DNA from 4 places in the Exiguobacterium sp. s191 genome. Region 3 is predicted to be linked to each of the others. Evidence: riboswitches for the same ligand, from Rfam matches in the RefSeq annotation. Region 3 holds a riboswitch; each other region holds the start of a gene.
What was found. Region 3 has a riboswitch for thiamine pyrophosphate ahead of tenA (thiaminase II). Riboswitches for the same ligand answer to the same signal wherever they lie in the genome.
Positions count from the first base shown of each region.

Region 1: linked by a shared signal. The riboswitch ahead of thiT (energy-coupled thiamine transporter ThiT) and the one ahead of tenA (thiaminase II) in region 3 are both predicted to bind thiamine pyrophosphate.
Region 2: linked by a shared signal. The riboswitch ahead of KNQ09_RS02665 (thiamine phosphate synthase) and the one ahead of tenA (thiaminase II) in region 3 are both predicted to bind thiamine pyrophosphate.
Region 4: linked by a shared signal. The riboswitch ahead of KNQ09_RS04820 (ECF transporter S component) and the one ahead of tenA (thiaminase II) in region 3 are both predicted to bind thiamine pyrophosphate.

Region 1 is NZ_JACSNC010000001.1:1,338,407-1,344,510, forward strand. Features, by position in the region: gene rpmB (50S ribosomal protein L28) at 80-268, shown strand; gene KNQ09_RS07260 (amino acid permease) at 409-1,812, shown strand; gene KNQ09_RS07265 (thiamine diphosphokinase) at 1,867-2,469, opposite strand; gene thiT (energy-coupled thiamine transporter ThiT) at 2,471-3,031, opposite strand; TPP riboswitch at 3,092-3,201, opposite strand; gene rpe (ribulose-phosphate 3-epimerase) at 3,224-3,880, opposite strand; gene rsgA (ribosome small subunit-dependent GTPase A) at 3,883-4,788, opposite strand; gene pknB (Stk1 family PASTA domain-containing Ser/Thr kinase) at 4,814-6,104, opposite strand, start outside.
Region 2 is NZ_JACSNC010000001.1:522,837-528,940, forward strand. Features, by position in the region: gene KNQ09_RS02655 (OsmC family protein) at 1-301, shown strand, start outside; gene nagZ (beta-N-acetylhexosaminidase) at 298-1,518, shown strand; TPP riboswitch at 1,575-1,677, shown strand; gene KNQ09_RS02665 (thiamine phosphate synthase) at 1,760-2,353, shown strand; gene KNQ09_RS02670 (FAD-dependent oxidoreductase) at 2,350-3,294, shown strand; gene thiS (sulfur carrier protein ThiS) at 3,291-3,491, shown strand; gene KNQ09_RS02680 (thiazole synthase) at 3,494-4,258, shown strand; gene KNQ09_RS02685 (ThiF family adenylyltransferase) at 4,255-5,262, shown strand; gene KNQ09_RS02690 (hypothetical protein) at 5,384-5,740, shown strand; gene KNQ09_RS02695 (hypothetical protein) at 5,869-6,104, opposite strand, start outside.
Region 3 is NZ_JACSNC010000001.1:278,385-284,488, forward strand. Features, by position in the region: gene abc-f (ribosomal protection-like ABC-F family protein) at 1-758, opposite strand, end outside; gene KNQ09_RS01435 (DUF1002 domain-containing protein) at 1,035-1,916, opposite strand; TPP riboswitch at 2,111-2,217, shown strand; gene tenA (thiaminase II) at 2,291-2,986, shown strand; gene KNQ09_RS01445 (hypothetical protein) at 3,038-3,346, shown strand; gene KNQ09_RS01450 (glycoside hydrolase family 3 protein) at 3,378-5,294, opposite strand; gene KNQ09_RS01455 (sporulation protein) at 5,473-6,104, opposite strand, start outside.
Region 4 is NZ_JACSNC010000001.1:907,833-913,936, forward strand. Features, by position in the region: gene KNQ09_RS04810 (GNAT family N-acetyltransferase) at 1-1,023, shown strand, start outside; gene KNQ09_RS04815 (50S ribosomal protein L25/general stress protein Ctc) at 1,314-1,991, shown strand; TPP riboswitch at 2,087-2,186, shown strand; gene KNQ09_RS04820 (ECF transporter S component) at 2,287-2,859, shown strand; gene KNQ09_RS04825 (ABC transporter ATP-binding protein) at 2,856-4,385, shown strand; gene KNQ09_RS04830 (energy-coupling factor transporter transmembrane component T family protein) at 4,357-5,079, shown strand; gene KNQ09_RS04835 (NAD(P)/FAD-dependent oxidoreductase) at 5,135-6,104, shown strand, end outside.

The sequences.
Region 1 (6,104 bases), 1.1 Mb from region 3:
CAACCGCCCTGACACCATGCTAAGATAGCAAAGTGTCTATTAGGACGAACGCAAAACAACATAAAAGGAGGCGGAACGCATGGCACGTAAATGCTACGTTACTGGGAAATCGCCAAAGTCGGGTAACAACCGTTCACACGCATTGAACAAAACAAAACGTACTTGGGGAGTCAACGTACAAAAAGTACGTATCCTCGTCGACGGTAAGCCGAAAAAGGTTTGGGTTTCAGCTCGAGCTCTTAAATCAGGTAAAGTCGAACGCGTATAAGGCGCAACCACCGGATGGGAATCTTCCCTTCCGGTTTTTTTATGCCCTCATTTATTTTTCTCATAAACTAATTGTCGCTTTTATTGAGAACGCTTACAATAGGAACGTACTTTATTTTGTCAGAATTGGGGGAAGTCATCATGCAACTCAAACGAGAGATGACGAGTCGACACCTGTTCATGATTTCACTCGGCGGAATCATCGGAACAGGCTTATTTTTAGGGTCAGGATTAACGATTTCACAAGCAGGACCTCTCGGGGCGGTCCTCAGTTACATCGTGGGTGGGACCATCATGTATCTGACGATGTTATGTCTAGGAGAATTAGCGGTCTATCTGCCGGTCTCGGGGTCATTTCAGACCTATACGACCCGATTCATCGGACCAGGGGTCGGCTTTGCCGTCGGTTGGATTTATTGGCTCGGCTGGGCCGTGACGGTGGCACTCGAAATTACAGCTGCCGGCAGTTTGATGGACCGCTGGTTTCCGAACGTACCCGTTGTCGTCTGGTGTACCGTCTTTACGGTCTTGCTGTTCGGTCTGAATGCCGTCTCCGCCAAAGCATTCGGTGAAGCTGAATTCTGGTTCTCGAGTTTGAAGGTCCTCGCGATCCTGTTCTTCATCATTCTAGGTGGCGCTGCTTGGTTCGGCTGGTTACCGATGGAAGCAGATCGTCCGACATCGTTATTTGCGAACTTTACGGCAAGCGGTTGGTTTCCAAACGGGATTCTCGGTGTCTTGACGACGATGATTGCCGTCAACTTCGCCTTCCAAGGAACGGAATTGATCGGTGTTGCGGCTGGGGAGTCCGACACGCCCGAAAAATCGATTCCAAAAGCCATCCGCAATACAGTCTGGCGGACGTTCATCTTCTTCGTCTTATCGATTACGATCGTTGGTGCATTAATTCCTTATGAAACAGCTGGCGGAGTCAGCAGTCCGTTCATCATGGTCTTTGATGCGATCGGTATTCCGTACGCTGCTGATTTGATGAACATCGTCGTCTTGACAGCGTTGTTGTCCGTCGGAAACTCCGGATTATATGCGGCGACTCGGATGTTATGGGCAATGGCGCAAGAAGGGATGATTTCAAAGAAATTATCTTACGTCAATGCACGTGGTGTGCCGATGCGGGCGTTGCTCTTTACGATGATGTTCGCGATGTTATCGCTTCTGACCGCATTTTTCGCAGAAGATACCGTCTTCATTTGGCTCTTGTCCTTAGCCGGACTCGGGGCTCAAGTCGGCTGGATTTCAATCTCTGCTTCGCAGCTTGCATTTCGTCGTCAGTTCGTCCGAAACGGACACGATGTATCCGAACTGAAATTCAAGACACCACTCTATCCGGTGTTACCACTGATTTCGTTGACACTTAACGTCGTCGTCCTCGTCAGTCTTGCGTTTCAAGCGGATCAACGAATCGCACTATACATCGGTGTTCCTTTCTTCCTTGTCATGTGGGGAAGTTATCATCTCTTCGTCAAAGGAAAACATCTATCCGCTCAAAGCGACATCCGTGTCGCCCCTTCTCAACTCGAAGAATAATTTCATCTAAAAAGAGGCCGCGGAGTCATCCACGGCCTCTTTCCTATGATTGTGCTATTCCTTAAGCGTCCGCATCATCAATAGTTCTCCTTGATGGAGCTCTACCTTCGCTTCTGACGCACACCATTCATTACTGACGGTCAAGGAACCTCCGACCGGTACTGGATGTGCATCAAGTGGATATTTGACTCCGGATAAGCTTAAAGTCGATGGTACGAGTGGAATGAACGAAAGATAATGATAGCTCCCTGCTTCGACTGCATACGTTCCCTCAGCCAAGTATCGTACCTCTTCTCGTTTCGTCACGAGTCGTGCCTCTGGGTATCGCTTCAATAGATATACATTTTGGACGGTCATGTCGAGCCGCCCACCTGTCGCCCCGATAATGAAGGTATCCTCAAACTGTTTCTTCTCTGAGACTGTACGAAGTGCCAGTTCGAGATCCGTTTCATCTTTCTCGGCCGGATGAACGATTGCCCCTTCTGGTACATAACCAAGAGAATCAAAATCACCAATCGTCAGGTCGCATGTCAGCCCAAACGATTCAATCGTCTGAACACCACCGTCGACACCGACGATAAAGTCACCTGGCTGACAAAACGTCCGTAAATCCGGCGCTTCTTCTCGCGGACCGGCACAGACGAGAATCGCCCGCATCTCAGACGCCTCGTGCCGAATAACGGAGTAAGCGTGGCGCAGTCGTGAATAAAAGACCCGCAACGACACCACAAAGAACGTAAGACGGTACCATGTATGTCGCGTTATAAATCAATGAATACGGTACGACTGGACCTTCGGCATACTCGGCAAAAAAGACGATTCCACTGATGACATGACATATATAACGGAGTCCTGCGCCTAATAACGTCGCCAGGAGAACGAACGCCATCAAGCTTTTCTTTTGTCCATTGCGCGCGGCTAGTCTGACTTGACGCGCGAACAGACCACTTAATCCGACGACACCATACGCAATCGTATAGTCAAGCATCGGTTGAACGATCGTCAAGACTTGTGGAGCGAACATCAATTGAATCGTACCGACAAGCGCTCCCGTGACGACCCCTCCGACGACACCGTGGCGAAATGCCATGACGAAGATCGGTAACATCGCTAAGCTGATTGAGCCTCCTTGTGGCATTTTGAATGGAATCAGTAAATCAAAGACGACTCCGAGACTGGCGAAGATGGCAATTTCCATCATCATTTGTAACCGTTTCATGCTATTTTCCTCCTTCATTGTACGAGAGGACGCAAAAAGGCAGTACGACGAACGCCGTACTGCCTGCGTGCGCCACATCCCTACGTCCGTTTGAACGGAACAGGTTCGAAGGGTTAAAGTCTAAAAGACTCCTCTCAGCCGCTTTTCAAGCGACACCCCTTGCGGTCATCATATTTCGTTTTCTCGTTCTTATTATACGGCAGCCCCTTGACGAATGCTAGTGATCGCTTCCGCATAATCTGGTGCATTGTAGATTGCTGATCCTGCGACGAGAACGTTCGCACCGTTATCGATGCAAAGCTTTGCCGTTTCCGGATTGACGCCACCGTCAATCTCGATTTCAAATGTCAGACCACGCTCTGCTTTCATTTGCGCAAGTGCTGCGAGTTTCGGCATGACACGCTCGATGAAGGCTTGTCCACCGAAGCCCGGATTGACCGTCATCAATAAAACCATATCGACATCCTCAAGGACGTGTTCAATCGTTGATAATGGCGTATGGGGATTCAAGACGACTCCTGCCTTTGCGCCCGCTGCTTTGATTTGTTGCAAGACACGATGGACATGATTCGTCGCTTCGACGTGGAACGTCACGATGTCCGCCCCTGCTTTGACGAAATCCTCGACGAAACGTTCTGGCTGGTCGATCATCAAATGGACATCGAGAATCATATCCGTCTTTTGACGTAAGCTGCTAAGCACAGGTAATCCAAATGAGATGTTCGGTACGAACTGACCGTCCATGACATCAAAATGGATATAGTCCGCGCCTGCTGCTTCGACTGCTTTAACATCGCGTTCGAGATTCGCAAAATCTGCTGATAAGATAGATGGTGCAATTTTAATCATCTTCAATACCTCCGGGCTCGATTCTTGATTTCGTCTATAAACATACCATAGTTCTCATAACGAGAGGACATGATTTCTTGGGCTTCGACGGCTTCCTTGACGGCACAACCGGGTTCATTCAAATGCAAGCAACCTCGGTATTTGCAATCATCTTGTACAGCCACGAATTCAGGGAAACTCCACCGTACATCCTCGATTTCCATATCATACGGAAAATCGAGGTTCGAGAAACCTGGCGTATCGGCAATCAATCCTTCGGCAAGCGGCATCAATGTGACGTGGCGCGTCGTATGACGTCCTCGTCCGAGTGATTTCGAGATCGCACTTGTTTCTAAATCAAGAGAGGGTTCCAGTGCATTGAGCAATGAACTTTTCCCGACACCGGATTGTCCGGCGAGAACGCTCGTTTTTCCAGCAAGTAACGGACGGACTTGCTCAACACCTGCCAACGTCTCACTTGATGTCTCGATGACCGTATACCCAATCTTCCGGTAAGCGGCAATCGCCTCTCGGACAGCCGGTCCTTTAACATCGTCCAGCAAATCCATCTTCGTCAACAGGATGACGGGTTGAATTTCCTTCGCTTCGATCAAAACGAGAAATCGGTCGAGCAAGTGCGCTGAAAAATCAGGTTCTGCCGCCGAGACGACGAGCAATGCCTGGTCGATATTCGCGACTGGAGGGCGTACTAAAAAGTTGTCCCGCTCCTTCACTTCGAGAATATATCCCGTCTCACTTTCGATATGAAGAACGACCTCGTCTCCGACAACTGGACTGATGCCGCGTTTTCGGAAATTCCCTCTTGCCCGTGAACGGACCTCTCCTTCTGGTGTCATGACATCATAAAAGCCACCCTGCAGGCGTATGATCGTTCCTTCTCGATTCTCTTCGATGCGTTGTTCCGTCATCCTATGCACTCCTTTTTCATCACATTCATTGTGCGTCTTTTGCTTGATTGTACGTGATGGTTTTTGAACGATATACCGTATCGTCTTTATAGATCGTAATTTTTCCTTCTTCTCCCGGATCGATTGTCACCGGCACGTCGAATGTCTCATCTTGATCAATCGATTCCTCGATGACGGTCCGCTTCCCTTTCGCGTCTTCCGTCTCAATCCGGATGACTTGTTTCGGTGGTTCCTCGTCCTCGTTCTCGCTGACCGCATCATAGACGACCTTTTCAGGGAACGTTGCCGTCACCGTTTTTTCTTCCTCACCTTTTGAGATGAACACAGTCACGGAGTCGTTCGGTTCGACTTGTGCTCCTGCTTGCGGGAATTGACGGATGACTTGATCGAGCTTCACGTCACTTGAAAATTCTTGTTCAAACGTGCCGTCGAGACCCATTTCATCGAGATACGCTTTTGCTTCATCACTCGATAAGTTCGTCAAATCTTTCAATTCAAAGGACGAAGTTCCTTCTGAGACAGTGATCGTAATCGTCTGTTCTTTTGCGATCACTTCCGTTCCAGCAGAGATCGATTGTCGGATAACATTACCTCGCGCGATTTCATCCGACTTTTCACGTTCGACTTCGACTTTTGCGAATCCAGCCTCTTTTAATGTGGCGATCGCCTCTTTTTCAGCGTCATCTGTCACATCCGGTACTTCGACCGGAGCACTACCTGTAGAGACGACCAAGTTGACTGTCGAACCCTTCTTGACTTGTGCGTTTTCACGCGGTGTCTGACTGATGACATCGCCTTCCTCGACTGTATCGCTATTTCGTTCTGTCGTCTCAACAACGAATCCAAGTTTCTCAAGCTTCGTTTCCGCTTCGTCTCCATCCGACTTGACGACAGATGGTACGGTGACCGTTGGATCTGGCCACATCGCAAACGTCGTAGCTGCACCACCTAGCAATATGAGCAATAAGAGGACGATCCACCAGCGTTTTTTCTTTTTCTTTTCCGGTGTTTTCGGTTGAACGGTCGTGACAGCGGGTGATTCTGGTTCCGCTTTTGATTCTTCTGGCACTTGTACAGGCGATAAGACCATCGTCTTTTCCATCTCATCCTCTTCTGCACCACGGATGCCTTCACTTGCTCGTTCGTCAGACAACGCCGTCACCATATCTGTCTTAAAGGCTGCGACGGACTGTTGGCGGTCATGCGGTGCTTTTGCGAGCGCCTGCATGATACAGTTCTCAAGCGCTTGTGGCACTTTCGGATTCAAGACGGATGGGCGACGCGGTGTATCTTGCAGATGCTTTAAAGCAATCGCA
Region 2 (6,104 bases), 240 kb from region 3:
ACTCTTGCTACATGCCGTTGCCGGCTGTACTGGAATTGATATCGTCTCGATTTTAGAGAAGATGCGCTTGACGATCACCCATTTCGAAATGGATATCGAAGGAGAACGGGCAGAGGACCATCCGCGGCGTTTTACGTCGATCTCGATTCATTACCGGCTCGAAGGTGATCTCCCGGAAGATAAGGTCCGTCGCGCCATCTCGTTATCAAAGGATAAATATTGTTCGGTCTCGCAATCCCTGAACGCTGAGATTTCCGTCTATTATTCGATCAATGGTGTGCGAAGCGAGGATCCTTTGTGAAGAAAACCGTACTGATCGGTTGTCTGTTGCTTGCAGGGTGTGCGCAGGAGACGACGGAACCAACGAAACCATCACAATCGGAAACGAAGCAACCGACAGAAGAAAAGAAACCGAAACCTGAGCCAACGAAAGAGGAACGACAACAAGCACGATTAAAGCAGCAACTTAAAACGATGTCGACGTCAGAAAAAATCGATCAACTGCTCTACATCGGAGTCGCCGGCACGGAACTTTCAGCAGCTGACCGGAAATTGTTACAGACGCATGCGATTGGCGGGGTCTTATTGCTCGGCGGAAACATTACGTCGGAAGAGCAACTCTTGACGTTCACGCGTGCGATTCAAGAGACGAACCAAAAACCGTATGCGTTCGTCGGGATTGATGAAGAAGGCGGACGCGTCAGCCGGGTACCAGATCAACGATTACGTCTACCGACGAGTCAACGTATGGCGCAAGGAGCAGATGAAGTGAAAATGGAAGACGTCGGACGTACGCTCGGACATTTGTCACGTTTTTATGGCTTCAACATGGACTTCGCGCCGGTCCTTGACGTCAACAGTAATCCGAACAATCCGATCATCGGCGACCGTGCGTTAAGTGCTGATCCGAATACCGTCGCGACGCTTGGTACGGCCCTGATGCACGGGATGCAGGAGACGGGAACGATTCCGGTCGTCAAACATTTTCCCGGTCACGGCAATACGAGTGTCGATTCCCATGTCGGGCTACCGAAAGTGAAGGCATCAAAGGAAGAATTGAAGCGGACGGAGCTGTTACCGTTCCAAGAAGCGATTCAAGAGGGCGCCGAGATGGTGATGGTCGCCCATATTCTCTATCCCGCGTATGACGATATGAATCCGTCCTCGCTCTCAAAGCCGATCTTGACTGACCTCTTGCGTCAACAACTCGGATTCAACGGTGTCATCATCACGGATGATCTCGTCATGGGGGCGATCACGAAACAATATGGTCTCGCAGAAGCGGCACGTCAGTCGCTCGTCAATGGAGCTGATATGGCGATGTTTTCAGAGGCAGGTGCTTACACAAAGGTCCATGCTGAAGTGATGCAAGCCGTCAAAGAAAAAACGCTGACGCCGGAGATGCTCGATGCCAAAGTAATGCGCATCCTGAAGCTGAAGCAGACGTATGCCGACAGCCGAGAGCAACAGCGACCAACGAAATCGGAACTGATTCAGCAAGTGGAAGCGCTCAACTAGGACTAGCGAAGCAAAGCGACTCATGCTAGACTAATGGGGCAAGCCAATTAAACACGAAAAGACACTAGGGGAGTCTCCCAGCAGACTGAGACGGAAGTATCCGGACCCTTTGAACCTGATCTAGTTCGTACTAGCGGAGGGAAGTGGCTCGAAATCCTAGATATCCTTAGCGCTTCAGCGCATTTTCGGACCACTCCCTTCAACATCGGGAGTGGTCCTTTTTCGTATGGAAAGGAAGAACATGATGCGTTTACATCTGATTTCGACGGGATCCATTAATCCGCTTGACGAAATAAAGACCTTTCAATCGCTTCAACCCTATACGGATCAGCTGCATCTACGAGAACCGAACTTATCGGCGGCAGAATTACTTGATCTAATTGAGGCGCTCCTTACACATGGTTATTCGCCTGAACAGTTAACGGTTCATGATCGGGTCGACGTCGCCCATGTCGCAGGCATCGGTGTGCAGCTGACGCGCCGTTCCTTGCGTGTCCGCGATGTGCGACGTCATTTTCCGAATCTCGTCATCGGGAAATCAGTCCATTCGCTAGCAGAGGCACTGGCAGCAGAAGCGGAAGGAGCCGATCGCCTGCTGTACGGTCATATTTATCCGACAGCGTCGAAGCCGGACGTGCCACCACGAGGGATTGACGCCTTGAAGCAAGTCGTCACCTTCACGACGAAACCAGTCATTGCAATTGGCGGGATTACACCAGAACGCATGCCTGAAATCGTAGCGACCGGTGTAACCGGAATCGCCGTCTTATCGGGTATTCTCGGTCATTCGGATCCGCTCGCCGCCGTCAAGCATTATCAGGGGGTACGGGTATGACGAATCACATCATCATCGGCGGTGGAGTCATCGGTTTGACGCTTGCTTACGGTCTCGCCTGTCAGAATGAATCCGTCGTCGTCTTAGAACGCGGAGCAGGTGGACAAGGAACGAGTCGCGCGGCTGCCGGGATGCTTGCGACGGACATCGAGCTCAGAGAGGAATTGCATGCACTTTCCGCGCGAAGTCGTCGTCTGTATCCGTTGCTTGCACGTCGTCTTGAGCGAGAAACAGGCATCGATTGTGGATACCGGGAACAACCGTTTTTGTTAAAGCGTAAAGGGCGCGAGCATCTGTTTCCAGCTGTCGGTCAAATCGATCCACGACGACTGACGACTGCATTGATGTATGCCTTACACGCACGTGGCATATCGATTGAAGAACAGGTGGAAGTCACACGCATCGAAGAGAACGATGACTTCATTAGGATCGAATCGAATGCGGGAATCTGGACCGGACAAACAGTGACGGTCGCTGCCGGACGGGGTTCGCAAGCTTTGCTCGATACAGCCGGCATTTCGATCGCGACATATGGGGTCAAAGGGGAATGTCTCGCCGTCCGTCTCGCGGGTCAGCCGTTACGCTCGATCCTGTTTGACGACGCTGTCTACCTTGTGCCAAAAGCAGACGGTCGGATTTTGATCGGTGCGACCGAACTGCCGCACGACGAGACGGTCGGTGTCAGTGTCGCAGGGGTCACGTCATTGCTTCAAGCAGCAGAACGACTGTATCCACCGATTCGTGACGCGGTCATCGAAGAAGTCTGGTCCGGTGTACGACCACAAACGGCGTCCGGCTTGCCATATATCGGAGTCGCCGATTCATCCCGTCGGATCTTCCTAGCGACGGGGCATCATCGGCATGGCATATTACTCGCACCGGCGACAGCGGAAGTCTTGGTAAATACATTACGGTTGATTCAGAAGGAGGAAGTCCGATGAACATTACGATTAACGGCAATGACCACACGATCGATCAGATTGAAACGATCGAGGACATGCTAACGCAACTCGGCTTAGGGGAAAAGCTCGTCATCGTCGAACAGAATCGACAAATCATCGATCGCACGGCGTACGATCAGACGGTCGTTCGGGACAACGACACATTTGAAATCGTTCATTTCGTAGGAGGAGGATAAACATGCTGAAAATTGGAGAAAAGACATTTGAATCACGGTTATTACTCGGAACGGGGAAATATACGGATGCTACGGTACAGCAGGAAGCAATCGATGCGTCCGCCTCACAAATCTTGACGTTTGCCGTCCGCCGGCTCGATATTTTTGATAAACAACAAGCGAATTTCCTCGAGTCGCTTGATTTAACGAAGTACGATCTACTACCGAACACGGCCGGAGCGAAGACAGCAGAAGAAGCCGTTCGGTTGGCGAAGCTTGCGCGAGCATCCGGTATGTGCGACATGGTTAAGGTCGAAGTGATCGGTTGCGATAAGACGTTATTACCTGACCCGATTGAGACGTTACGGGCTTCTGAAGAATTACTTAAAGAAGGCTTCATCGTCTTACCGTATACGTCGGACGATGTCGTCCTTGCACGACGACTCGAAGAACTTGGTTGTCACGCCATCATGCCGGCAGCATCACCGATTGGTTCCGGGCAAGGTATCCTCAACCCACTTCACCTGCAATTCATCATCGAGCAGACGACGGTCCCAGTCATCGTCGACGCCGGAATCGGTTCACCGACCGACGTCGCCTATGCGATGGAACTCGGTGCGGACGGTGTCTTATTGAACTCCGCCGTTGCCCATGCTCAAGATCCAGTCAAGATGGCGCGCGCAATGAGACTAGCTGTCGAAGCGGGGCGTCTCGGATACGAAGCGGGACGAATCGAGAAGAAACAGTATGCGGTCGCGAGTAGTCCGACAAGTGGATTGATTCGATGAACCGTTACTCACGGCAAACTCGATTTCAACCGATCGGGGAAGCGGGACAAGCACGCTTGGCAACAGCGAAGGTGCTGATCATCGGCATGGGAGCGCTCGGAACGGCGTCGGCAGAACAACTCGTCCGCGCCGGTGTCGGCGTCGTCCGAATCGTCGACCGCGACTATGTCGAGTGGAGTAATCTACAACGACAACAGCTTTATACCGAGGAAGATGCGCGTCACATCGTACCAAAAGCGATTGCCGCAAAAGCACGGCTTGAAGCGATTAATTCGACGGTGACGATTGAAGCGCATGTATTAGACGTCGACCGGGCAGCGCTGACATGGCTTCTCGATGATATCGATCTGATCATCGACGCGACGGACAATTTCGATATTCGCTTGCTGATGAACGACATGGCGTTGATGCGTTCGATTCCGTGGATTTATGGTGGCTGCGTCGGCAGTTATGGGATCACGTTTACCGTCCGTCCCGGGGAGACGCCGTGTCTGCATTGTCTGCTCGATCAATTACCGCGGGATCAGGAGACGTGTGATACAGCGGGAATCATCGGACCAGCTGTACAGATGGTCGCTTCCTTACAGGTGACGGAAGCGTTGAAGTGGTTGAGCGGAAAGACGGACGCCATGCGGACGCGCTTGCTTGCGTTTGATGTCTGGTCGAATACGTTTCAACAAATTAACGTTCAGTCACTGAAGCAAACGGAGTGCCCGTCGTGCGGCATCGATCCGTCCTATCCTTACTTATCGGATCAAACGGTTCGTTTCACGGCACTCTGCGGTCGGGATGCCATTCAAATCCGCGGAGACGGACAGCGGGATCTGGAACAGTTGAAACAACGTCTCCAGCCGGTCGCTGCGATTTCCGCCCATAATCCATATTTGCTGGCGTTTACGACGGACGAACATCGGATGGTCGCTTTCCGAGATGGACGCGTTCTGATTCATGGCGAGGCGGATCTCGTCAAAGCGAAACGGCTCTATCATGCCTATTTCGGGTAACGTTCACAAAACAGTAAAACTAATTTTAAATATATATGTTTTAAATGTTTGAAAAACAGGTAAATAAGACTTCAGACATAAATCGGTCTACAGGTTTTGAACGTGAAGAGGAGTGATTCAGATGAAACAAGAATTCGATCCAATCAAGGATCAGGCACAGACGGAAGACGCCCAAGCAGTTGTTCAGCAACCCAACTGGAATCCGGATCGGTACCGGACGAACTTGAACCCATTCTATCTGTCACCTTGTAGTGTCGAACGTAGAGAAGACGTGCATCAGGATGCATCGAAAATTCTCGAAGTCGAGACGTCGTCGCCCCTCCAACAACTTTTTGAACACAATCAAGCAACGCATAAATCAGAACAATCGGGCAAAAAATTTAAAACAGGCATCGTCGTCGGCGTCGGTGCGATCATCGGCGGATCGGTTTCTGTGATTCGTTCCGTTCAACGCTTTAGAAAACAACGGACGAAATAATACGTTCGTCGTAAGAGTGAAAAAGCAGGAGGCATTCGCCTTCTGCTTTTTGTGTTACCCTTTCGTTTCACAAAAGAAATGAGGGGTTTTAGTATGTATGTTGTTTCTACTTGTTATATCTAGATTTATCAGTTAGTTACGTTATCAAATGCGGTAGATTTACCGTTCACGTAAACATCGATGATTTTATGTTCAGGATCTAATGTTAACTTGTAGACATGCTGCTTCGTTTTCTTATGAGTTTTAGATTCATTCAATTTAATCTTTAGCTTATCTCCTTGTTCCTCAAGATCAGTAGCAACTGTTTTCTTTGACTGATAAACAACATAAGCGACTTTGTCTTTCGTATTGATCAATTGCAAGG
Region 3 (6,104 bases):
AAGCGACGTTCTCGTTCGACGACGAACGCGCTGTAATTCCCTATATAGGTTGTCAGTTCACCGTCCTCGAGTTCAACGATCGAGGTGACGACGGCGTCTAAGAAGACCCGGTCGTGAGAGACGAGCAGGATGGTTCCTGTGTAGTCCCGTAAGAACTGCTCCAGCCATTCCACGGCAGCTAAATCAAGATGGTTCGTCGGTTCGTCAAGAATGAGCAGATTTGGCTCCATGAGTAACATGCGACCGAGACAAATCTTCGTCTGTTCACCACCGCTCAACTGGTGGAAAGGACGAGTGAGTAACGGACGAAGGTGTAAGCCGTTCACCATGCGTTCGATTTTCGAGTCGAGTAGATAGCCATCCTTTTGTTCGAACGCATTCGTCGCTTCCGCATATCGTGCGAGTAGTGCATCGAGATCATCTGGTGCTGTCGCCATCATTTGCTCCAACTGTTGCATCCGAGAACGGATCGCGAGGATGTCTTCAAACGCTGTCCAAAGGACGTCGAGTCCGGTCATCGTCTCACTATATACAGGAAGTTGTTCCAAATAGCCGATCGTCAAACCGCTCTTTTGATAGATGACACCACCGTCCGGTTGCTCAAGGCGAGCAAGCAAGCGGAGTAATGTCGTCTTGCCACTCCCGTTTCGTCCAATCAGACCGACACGGTCGTGTTCGTTTAAGAAGAGGGAAACATCCGTTAAGATCGTTTCGCCTCCGAATTGTTTGGTTAGGTGTTGAATGTCGCAAATCATCATAATCAATTGATCCTTTCGCGCGCATCAAAAAAAGGAGAGCGCAAATAGCACTCTCCCTAACGTGTGAAAGATGCGCTTTGCTGTATTTTTCAATCATGAAGTTCTAAAAAAGGGCAGACGGGTGCCTTAGAACGCCATTCCATGAAAAATCGCGCGCAACAGATACAATTGTTCCATCAACCAGTGTTTGCACGCGGCAAAGTCCATCTTTTCACACCACCTTTCGTTTCAGATATCTCTAGTTTACTATTTTTTTGTCAGTTACGGAAGTCTGAATTATTTGAACACGCCAGCGATTGAACTGAAGAAGTCACTGAGTCCATCGAATAATTTAGCGAAGAAACCTTTCGTTTCTTCTGATGTTGCGAACGCGTGGATGTCTTGCCCCGCATTTTTCAAACCACTCTCGATTTGTCCCCAGTTGATGTTCGCTTGCTCCATTTGATTGAATAGATTCGTCAACCGGTCCATTTGTGCGTCAGACAACTGGATATTGTTGTTTTGAATGACTTGGACGATCAGGTTTTCGATCTCGACTTTGGTTTCCGGTTTTTGATTGGCGATCTCAGCCTTGATCTCATTCATTAAGTCAGCGACTTTATCCGTGCCGACCGTTTTTCCGACGTCTGATGTGACCGATAATTCTTGCTGTGCTAAATCCTTGCGTTCGTCACTTAACTTAATTCCCGTCTCAGCGGAAGTTTGATCGTACGCTTTCATGATTCCTGTCAGTGCCGATGTCCCGGTCACCTTGTAGGGAGAAGTGATCGTGATGTCGGCATCTTTGACACCCGCTGTGACGAGAGCGTTGAGATACATATCCTTTGTCACCCATGTGATGTTCTCCGTCGAGACGGAAAGTCCATCACCTTTTTCCGTCAGTTCAATCTTAGCCGACGAATACATGTTGCCGCCTTTTTGCGACTGTGGAATGTTTTTCCCGAGATATTTTTCTTCGTCAGCAGAAGTTGCGATGATCGGCGTGATGCCTTCCGGTGCATTGAGACGGGAAAGCACCCATGCTTTATCCTTTGCGCCGAGTGACTCCCCGAGTGTGACGATCGTCTTATCGACGACTTGTTCGGCAGATGCGGCTGTCGGGAGTAATAGAGCAGAAGCGATAACGGCTGACGCCATGATTTTTGTTGGTGTATGCATAATGAAATCCTCCAATTTGTAAGTAACAGAATGAATTATAGTATCAGGTACTAAAGTTAGTGTACGAGAACGAAAGAAGTTCGGAATCGGTCTGTAGATGGAGACGGCATCCGTCTTCTGACACTCCATAGTATAGCGAAAAGAGGACAACTTGACTTCCGTTTTCAGCATGCTATAGTGGATGGGAATCGAATAATGACCACTAGGGGAGTCGGTAGACCGACTGAGACGAACGAAGACGTTCGGACCCTTTGAACCTGATTAAGTTCGTACTTACGGAGGGAAGTGGCGTCAAGTCTTGTTCTTCTTGCGCCATGCCCGTGTGTTTCGGGGTGGTGTTTTTTCGTTTCATACTAAACGAGGAGGATGAGATCATGACATTCACACAAGAAATCAAACAAGCGGCACAAGCGTATTGGGACAGTAGTTTTACGCACCCATTCGTTCAAGGAATCGGAGAGGGGACGTTACCACTCTCGAAATTTCGGCATTACGTCATGCAGGATGCCTATTACTTAAAACACTTTGCGAAGATTCAAGCGAAGGCAGCGTCAAAAGCAGACGACTTCGCGACGATCGCGACACTTGCCGAACATGCGACTTCGACTTACGAGGCAGAGCTGACCTTACATCAATCATTTTTTGAGCCGCTCGGTATTACGGAAGCAGATCTTGAAGCATTTGAACCAGCACCGACAGCATATGCGTATGTCTCGCACATGCATCATGCGAGTGAAGGAACGCTCGGTGAGACGATTGCTGCCATCTTGCCATGTTACTGGTTGTATTATGAAGTCGGACAGCAATTACTGACGTGTACTCCGGAAGAAAAAATCTATCAGCAATGGATCGACACGTACAGCTCGGAATGGTTTGAAAAGGTCGTCTTTGAACAGATTGCACGGCTTGATGCGCTGGCGGAACAAGCGAGCCCGACGGAACGCGAGCGGATGAAACGTCATTTCGTGACGAGCTGTTACTATGAGTTACTCTTCTGGCACATGGGGTGGACGGAAGAGACGTTTGCGTCAGTTTACGAAACGATTCCGGCACGAGCGGTATCTTCTTGAATCACTAAATGGTAGAATTAGGAATACCATTTAGTGAGAGTAGGGATTGGAATGGAAATCATCGTGATCGCACTTGTGATTCTCGCGGCATATGTCGTGCAACAGGTGCTCGGAAAAGTAAAAGTGAGATTTGTTGGGTACATCATTCCCATCTTGATGGCGGTGTACGGAACATATGCTACGATTCAGAATTTTCAGGGGTTGCTTCAGTTCGGTTTTACAATGGGGAGTTCCATCGCGACTATCCTAGTCGTCATCCTCTATGTTTCGTTGACTTATTCACTTCATCGTGTCTACAAGCGTTCGAAAGAAGAAGCCGAATATCCGTATCAATCGTTAAAAGACCGAGGCATCCTGTAAAGGAGCTTCGGTCTTTTGGTGTATCACGTCATCATTTTTTCCAGTTTTTAAAGCCGTCACCGAATTTAAGATGCAGTTGATCGGTAAAGACACCGTTCTGAAAGACCGGCACATCAACCGGTAAAGTGCCTTGTGGTTTGAACGTTCCGAAGATCGCTCGGATACCTGCAGGCAGGTTCGGTCCCGCTGATTTCAGATTGCCTGCTTCGGAGTCTGGTCCGTTCGGGTCGCCTTTGAAGCCATAGACGAGGACGTGTGCCGGTGCGTCCGGTTGAACAGCAACATCGTATGGGTTACGGAGACTGAGCAGGACGGATGGTGTATCCGTTTGTTTCGCATAGCGGAAGATTGAAGCCGGAATCGCTTGTTCTGGTGCAGTAGGTAGTAGTTTAGCACTCGTATTGACGTTGGAACCGACGATGATGTAATCTGCTGCATCGAGTTGCGCCCGTAATGTCTGGTTTTGGTCGAGCGGTAGCGTAGTAGCCGAGTAATTCGCTGTCGTCACGTGCCAGTTCCGATTCTTCGGTAGGGACGCGATCGTTTTTTTCATGCTGTCCGTTTGATCCGCCGTAGGAGCGATCACAAGAACATTTGCATTCTTTTTCGGTTTGAATGGTAACGTCCGCTGATCATTTTTCACGAGTGTGACCGCGGCTTCCGTCATCGCGCGTTCTTTTGCTTTATGCTCGGGACTGCCGACGATTTGGTTCGAGTGCGCGATTTTTTCAGCTAGGGATGTCGTGTCAGTCGTACCGTTCCAAATTCCGCGTTCTGCTTTCAGCGTCAGGATTCGCTCGACCGATTGATCGATCCGTTCCTCTGAGAGGCGACCGTCTTTGACTGCTGCGATCACATCCTTGAAAATCTGATCGAGCTTTGTGACATCTTGCTCGGAACGAAGGATCGTCGGCATGAGCGCGATGTCGACTCCAGCGTCAAACGTCTTTAAGACGGCTTCTGATTCCGTGAAGTTGTCGGCGATCGCCTGCATGTTCAACGCGTCTGTGATGACGATGCCATCGTAGCCAAGTTTTTCGCGCAGTACGCCCGTGATGACATCGTCCGATAACGTCGCAGGTAAAGGGAAGGTACCATTTGTCGACGTGACGACTTCAGGTTCGATTTGCGGCATTCCGATGTGTCCTGTCATGATCATATCGATGTCTTCAGCAATAGCTCGCTTGAACGGTACGAGCTCGACTTGTTCTAGCTCCTGCAAGGACCGGTCGACGACCGGCAAGCCATAGTGGGAATCGGTCGCTGTATCGCCGTGACCCGGGAAGTGCTTGGCAGTCGCTGCGACACCTTCAGACTGAATTCCCTTCATTAGAGCGGAACCGAGTGTGCCGACGAGCTCCGGATCACTCGAGAACGAGCGGACACCGATGACGGGATTTCCAGGGTTGCTGTTGACATCAAGATCCGGACCGAAGTTGACATTGATGCCGAGTGCACGCAGTTCCGAACCGATGATGTGACCGGCATCATTCGCGTATGCACTACTACGGGTCGCACCTAACGCCATATTGCCGGGTAAGTTCGTTCCTGTTCCGAGCCGAGTGACGATGCCGCCTTCTTGGTCGATCGTGACGAACAGCGGAATATCGTTGCTGTCGTCTTGTTTGACGACTTCTTGCAGATCATGAACGAGTTTCGTCGTCTGTTCGGTTTCGCTGACGTTCTCAGCAAACAAGATGACGCCACCTAAATCATAACGGTCGATGATGTTCGCGACTTCTGGGGCAAGCGACGTATGGTTGCTGCCATTCCACTGTCGGAAGTCCGGCATGATCATCTGCCCGATTTTTTGTTCGAGTGTCATCGTGTCGATTTTGTGACTGATCCGATCGGCTGAAGATCCTGCCTCTGCCATGACAGGTAAACTACTTGAGACGAGTACTGCTGCGAGTCCGGCTGTTAACGTGAACTGTCCGATTTTTTTCATGATGTACGTCCTCCTTTAGTCAAACCGTGACTGGAATTCTTTTCAATACGGACAGTATAGCAAGGGGGTTATTTTAAAACAATGTTTTATTTGTAAACGATTTCAAATTGAAATAAAATTCAATAAAAAAGTGATTCCCCTGAAGAGGAATCACTTTCAAGTAAATTCGATCGATTGATTAGCTATAGCGTTCCACGATGCTTGTCAGCTGACGTTCGACGAACGATTGATCTTGCAATTCACTATTGGACAGACGAAGTTTGATCATTGACTCATCCGCACCAGCCATTTCACTGAACAATGATCCGAGACTGTGCGCACGACGATCGACTTGGACGATTAAATCAATCCCAGACCCGTCTTGAAGCATGATGATTTCAATCTCATCCAGTTTATGAGCGTAGTGTGTATTGCGAGCTGAATATTCAAGCTCCTGAGCAATCGGTAAATCTTTCCGGAATCGTCCAGGTAATTTTTCCGTGTCGGCTTTTTTCAATCGGAAGCCAAGTGACTCCATCGCATCTAAGACTGTTGCTTGGTAGCGGTTTGCTTCGACGATGACAGCGTCACGGTCAGATGGATCGACGGCTTGAGCGATGTCGAGTCCCGTCTCGATCCACGATTTCGATTGACTGACGGAGAGTGGCGTATTCAGCGGGACGCGTAATGTAAAGGGAATTTCCCGCTCGACACCCGCTTCAATCGTGAACTTCGCTTCATTTAAGGCAAATCGGTCGAGCGTAAAGGTCGTAAACGTCGTGCTATCATTGACTTCTTGTTTGTACTGCGTGTTGAATTCAAGATAAATTC
Region 4 (6,104 bases), 630 kb from region 3:
TTTCTAGCCGGTCCGGTCGAGGTTGCACCAACAGTCCGCCAAGCGGCGCAACAAGCACCGCGCCCGCATCGGACGGCTTCGATGCGCCAGCTCGATCAAGATTTACGTGGTCGGATGTGTCAGTTGCTGGATTTGCCACATGTCTCGATGGCTGTCGGCAGTGGCACCCTCGCCAACGATATCGTCGCACAACAACTGAGTGGACATGGGTTGATCCTAAACGGTGGTGAGTTCGGTCAACGCTTGATTGATCACGCGGCACGAGCTGGGAAGTCCTTTGATGTCCACTCGCTTCCACCCGGTCACCCGATCGACTTGGAACAACTCGCGAGTCAATTGCATCAAACGGAATACGACTGGATCTGGTTGACGCACTGTGAGACGTCAACGGGCGTCCTCTACGATCTCGATGCGGTAAAAGCGCTGTTAGAACAACGAACCGCACTCATCGTCGATGCGATCAGCGCCGTCGGAACCGGGCGTTTCTCGTATGCCGGCTGCAGATTCGTCACGACCGTCTCCGGAAAAGCAATTGGTGGTTTACCGGGTCTTGCGTTCATCGGTCACATAGATCGCGTCTTACCTTCTCCACGTATTCCACGTTATCTGGATCTCGGACTCTATGCGGAAGGCGTCGCCTTTTCCGGCTCATCGAACTTGTTGCTTGCTTGTCAGGCAGCGCTCGATGCCCTTGATCTCGATCAAGCCGCCATCAAGATGACTTATCTCGAACAGGCCGTTCGAGCGACTGGTTTTAACCTGCTTGCGACGCAAGAAGCACAAGCGCCGGGAATTCTGACGATCGTCCATCCGTCGGCAACCACTTTAGGAGACGCTCTCCGGATCCAGGGCTATCATGTTCAATATGAAAGCGACTATCTCGTCCGCAATCAATGGCTCCAAATCTCAACGATGGGACAGACGACGATGCGGCACATCGAACGTCTCATCCGAGTATTAGTCCGTGAAAACCAACGCATCACCATAAAAAATGAAAAAAATGAAAGACCTCTTAACCCTTGATTTCAAGCGGTTTGGAGGTCTTTCGACTTTAAAAAATAAAAAATAGAGGTTTAAGGATTTAAAACATAGGGGTATAAACTCACTAGCACCGCATCAAACGGTGACTTACTCACACATGTTTCTCAATATCAGCGTAATGACCTGGGAGAGAAATGCAAAGTCACGAAAGCGTCAGATTCAAAAGAGTCTGAAACCGATTGTCTTAGCATGTTTCATATTGTTCAGGACTTGTCCTGCTCCTACATTCATTACCTTTTGAGGGCTATACCAAATTCAAGGGGGAAATGAACATGTCAGTTAAATTAACAGCCGAAAAACGCGAGGTACGTCCACGCTCACTCCGTAAACAATTACGTCATGAAGGAAAAGCTCTTGGTGTCGTGTATGGTTACAAAGTGGAAAGTACACCGATCGCATTTGAAGAAAAAGAATTGCTTAAAATCGTTCGAGAAAACGGTGAGAACGTCTTGATTTCACTGAAACTCGACGGTAAAAATATTAACGTCTTGATCAACCGTCGTGATATGGATGTCTTCACACCAACTGTCGATCACGTTGAATTCATCGCCGTTAAAATGGATGAAGAGACAGAAGTCGAAGCAGACGTCGTACTCGTCGGCGAAGCAGCTGGCGCTAAAGTCGGTGGATTCCTGTCACAGACACTCTTTAAAGTAACAGTCGCAGCTACACCAGATAAATTACCAGAGAACGTCGAAGTCGACGTCACGAACCTCGAAATCGGCGATTCGATTTCTGTTGCTGATCTTCCAGAACAAAAAGATTTCCGTATCGTCACAGAAGGCGACATTCAAGTCGCAGCTGTCGTCGAATCAACGCTTGAACAAGAGCTTGAGGAAATCGAAGAAGCAGAAGCTGAGGCACAAGCGGAAGCTGGTGAAGACAACGAAGCGGAAGCTACGGAAGAGTCTTCAGAAGAAGCAAAAGAAGAGAACGAAGACAACAAATAAGTCGTTTGACGATACGCCCTTCGTGGCGTATCGTTTTTTTGTGTCTTGACAATAGACAGAAGATTGCCTAAAGTGAACAGCGTATCACCTATTACCATATCCACTAGGGGAGCCCATTTGGCTGAGACGATTCACTTCGGACCCTTCGAACCTGATCTAGTTCATACTAGCGTAGGAAAGTGGAGCGATCACATCCAATGACTCCTGCTGCGCGCAGTTTTTCTGAGGACCGCTCTCTTTTTTACGGAGGGCGGTCTTTTTTGGCGTCTCCCCCATTCTAAGGAGGACGTACCTAATGCAACACTGGAAAATGAAAGAAATCATGGTCATGATGATGCTCGCCGTCGCTTGCGGGGTCATCTATCTCGGTTGGTCAACACTCTGGTTACCGATGTCTGCGATCTTCGGACCTGTCGGTGCCAACTGGATGTTTGGGATCTGGATCATCGCGAGCCCGCTCGTCGCAGCCATCATTCAAAAACCAGGTGCCGCTCTCATCGCGGAAATCGTCGCGGCAGCCGTCGAGCTGTTCACGGGTAGTCACTTTGGTTTATCGGCTCTTCTCATCGGGGTATGCCAAGGGCTTGGTGCGGAACTCGTCTTTGCGATGACGCGTTATCGCCGTTATGACACATGGACATTGATGTTATCGGGTGTTGGAGCCGCGATTGGTAGCATTGTCTATAGTCTGATCGCGAACGGATTCGGTTACTACACGACGACGACGTTGCTTGCGACAACTGGCTTACAATTGATTAGTGGCGCATTACTGGGCGGCTTGCTTGCAGCGATTCTCGTCCGTCGCCTTGTTGCGACCGGTGTCTTGAACGGGTTTGCGGCAGGACGTGCGAAACGGGAAGTCGCATGATTACTGTCGACGATCTCAGCATCCGCTATCCCGGTCAGATGAAATCGGTGCTCAATCATGTATCGCTATCAATCGAGCAAGGAACGACCCTTCTGCTCGGACGAAGCGGGAGTGGCAAGACGACACTACTTCATGCCTTAGCCGGACTGACACCGAAGACGATCGAAGTCGAACAGACTGGTACCGTTACCCGGTCCGGTTCGGTCGGAGTCTTATTTCAAAATCCAGAAGAACAGTTCTGCATGGAAACGATCGGACGCGAAATCGCTTTTAGTTTAGAAAACCGGTCGATTCCAAGTGCGGAGATGGAGGAACGCATTGAACGCTTACTCGCACTCGTCGGTCTCCCTCTCCCCTTCTCGACACCAATCGCGAATCTATCCGGGGGGATGAAACAGCGCCTCGCGCTCGCCGCGGTCCTAGCGCTCGAGCCGACGATCTTATTACTCGATGAACCAACGGCTCAGATTGACCCGATCGGGCAACACGAGCTGATGGCGTTGATCTTTCGGATTCAGAAAGAACATGATTTAACGATCGTCTTGATCGAACACCAACTCGATGTCTGTTTACCTTACATCGACAAAATCGTCTTACTTGAAGACGGATCGGTGACTGCAACGGCGCATCCGCAGGATTTGTTCCCGCAGGCTTATGAACGCCTTCAAGCGAAAGGGATCGCTGTTCCCTCTCTGTATCCGTATACGTTAGAGACGTTACCCATAGATGGACCACAAGCAGCGCGACTTCACGTGCTTCCCTCAGTCGCTACAGCAGGCACTGCCTTGTTACACGTCGCTGCATTATCGACGAAAGCACCTTATCCGCTGACCGATGCGACATTTTCCCTGAAGACGGGAGAATGGGTGATGCTGCTCGGGGCAAACGGCTCCGGGAAAAGTACGTTGCTTGCAACACTCGGTCGGTTGCTCTCGCATCAAGGAACATATCGGTTCCAGGAACGTCCGGCTCAGCGTTACTCCCGGCGACGCTTTTATGAGCACGTCGGCTATGTCTTTCAACAACCGGATCTGCAGTTTCTCAAACTGACAGTCGAAGCGGAAATCGACTGGAGTCACCGGGCAGCGACGAGTGACGAGCGCACAGCGTTGCTCGAACGGCTGGAACTCGCATCCGTCAAACAGCAATCACCGCTTGCGCTTAGTACGGGGCAACAACGACGACTCAGCGTCGCGACGATGCTCGGGCAGACGAAGGATTTATTGTTGCTCGATGAACCGACGTTCGGACAGGATGGATTGACGACACGGCGGCTCATGGAACAGTTTTTGACGGAACAACAAAACGGAACGACGCTCGTCATGGCAACACACGATATGGAACTCGTCGCCCGATACGCGGATCGTGTCCTCGTCATGGAGCAAGGGCGGATTGCTTTTGACGGGCGTCCGAGCGAGTTATTCGCTGACGTTCCGTTACTCGAACGCTGTCAGCTACAACGTCCACTCTCGTACCAATTCCAGGAGGTGAAGCGCCATGCAGACGAACGCGTCACCGTTCGCTAAACTCAATCCTGTCATCAAGGGGAGCGGATTGTTTTTGATCATGTTTGCCTTAATTGCAACGAACGACTGGGTCAAGACGTTGGTGTTCCTGAGTTTTGCTATCGCGCTGCTACTCCTCTCCGGGTGGGGTCCTCGCGATTTCTTGAAACGACTCGCACCTTACAGTCTATTATTCTTATTGACGTTCTGGATGATGGCAGCCTTCGGTAAAGGAACGAATCCTCTATGGTCGTTTGGTTGGTTTCATGTCACATCGGAAAGTGTCATGCACGGCTGGTTACTTGCCTTACGGATGGCAACGTTCGTCTGCTTAAGTTTCGCTTTCGTCACGACGACCGATGCGACCCGGTTCGTGATGAGCTTGATTCACCAGGCAAAGGTGTCGCCTCGCTTCGCGTATGGGTTCCTTGCCGGGATCCGCTTTCTGCCTCAACTGGTCGAAGAAGTCCGCGTCTTACGGCGAGTCCGAATGATTCGGAACGTGCACAGTCGCTTTCCTGGTGATGCGTTCCTATCAATCGGCTTACCGCTCTTCTCGCGATCGATCCAGCGGGCAGAACGGATGGCAATCGCTTTCGAAGCCCGTCATTTTTCAGCGGAACGGACGTATTACGAGATACCAGTTGTTCAGCGTCAGGACATCGTCTATCTCGTGGTCATCCTCCTGTTTATCAGTCTTGTCTTTTGGCTATGATTACCGCCGCCCGTATCCGGGTACACTCTAGCAAGACAGATTGAAGGAGAACGACATGAAACGAATCCTCTTGATTGGTGCAGGGCACGCTCACCTGCATTGCATTACCCGCGGACCCACAGAAGACGTCGAGTGGCTGATTTTAAATGCCTCGACGTACCAATATTACTCGGGCATGTACTCCGGACTTGCTGACGGAACGTACGATATCGATGAGATCCGTATCGACGTCGCCGCACTGTGTCGCGCCAATGATAAACAGTTCATCGAAGAGACCGTCATCAAAATCGACCCCGATGAAAAGCTAGTCTTCGGTGCATCCGGCAGACGCTACACCTATGACGTCGTCTCGACGAATATTGGCTCTTTCGATTGGGCGGAAGATACGACACGATTATCAATCAAACCGAACTACCGGTTACCGGATACATTAAAGCGTCTGCAACAAGCAAAGTGTCCGGTCGTGATTGGGAGCGGTGTAGCGGCCGTCGAGATGGCAGCGTCCTTGAAAGTGGCGGATGTGCCGATTACACTGATCACGGATCCAGAGTTACTTTCAGGACACCCCGCAGCGGAAGCGATTGCGAGACGCTTACAAGAACTCGATGTATATTGGATTCGAGAACGGCCACTGAACGAGGCGTCTCCTCTCCGCTTTTCACATCATCCACCAATCGAGTCAGATGCGATCATCCGCTTGACAGGTGCGAAAGCTCCAGCATTGTTTGCGGACAGTAAGCTCTATACGGAAGACGGATTTCTACTTGTCAATGAACAGTTGCAAGCGCTCGATCATCCGAGTCTGTTTGCTGCGGGTGACGCAGCGACCCTCGTCGCTTATCCCGATATTCCGAAGAATGGTGTCACAGCTGTCCGGCAAGCACCGATCTTACTGGCAAACCTCTTACGGTACGTCCAGGAAGAGGCACTGCAAACCTATCGTCCGCAAACGAACTATTTGACGATTTTATCGATGGGACCACGTCATGCAGTTTCAATGTATGGCAATCAGTATTCGACTCACC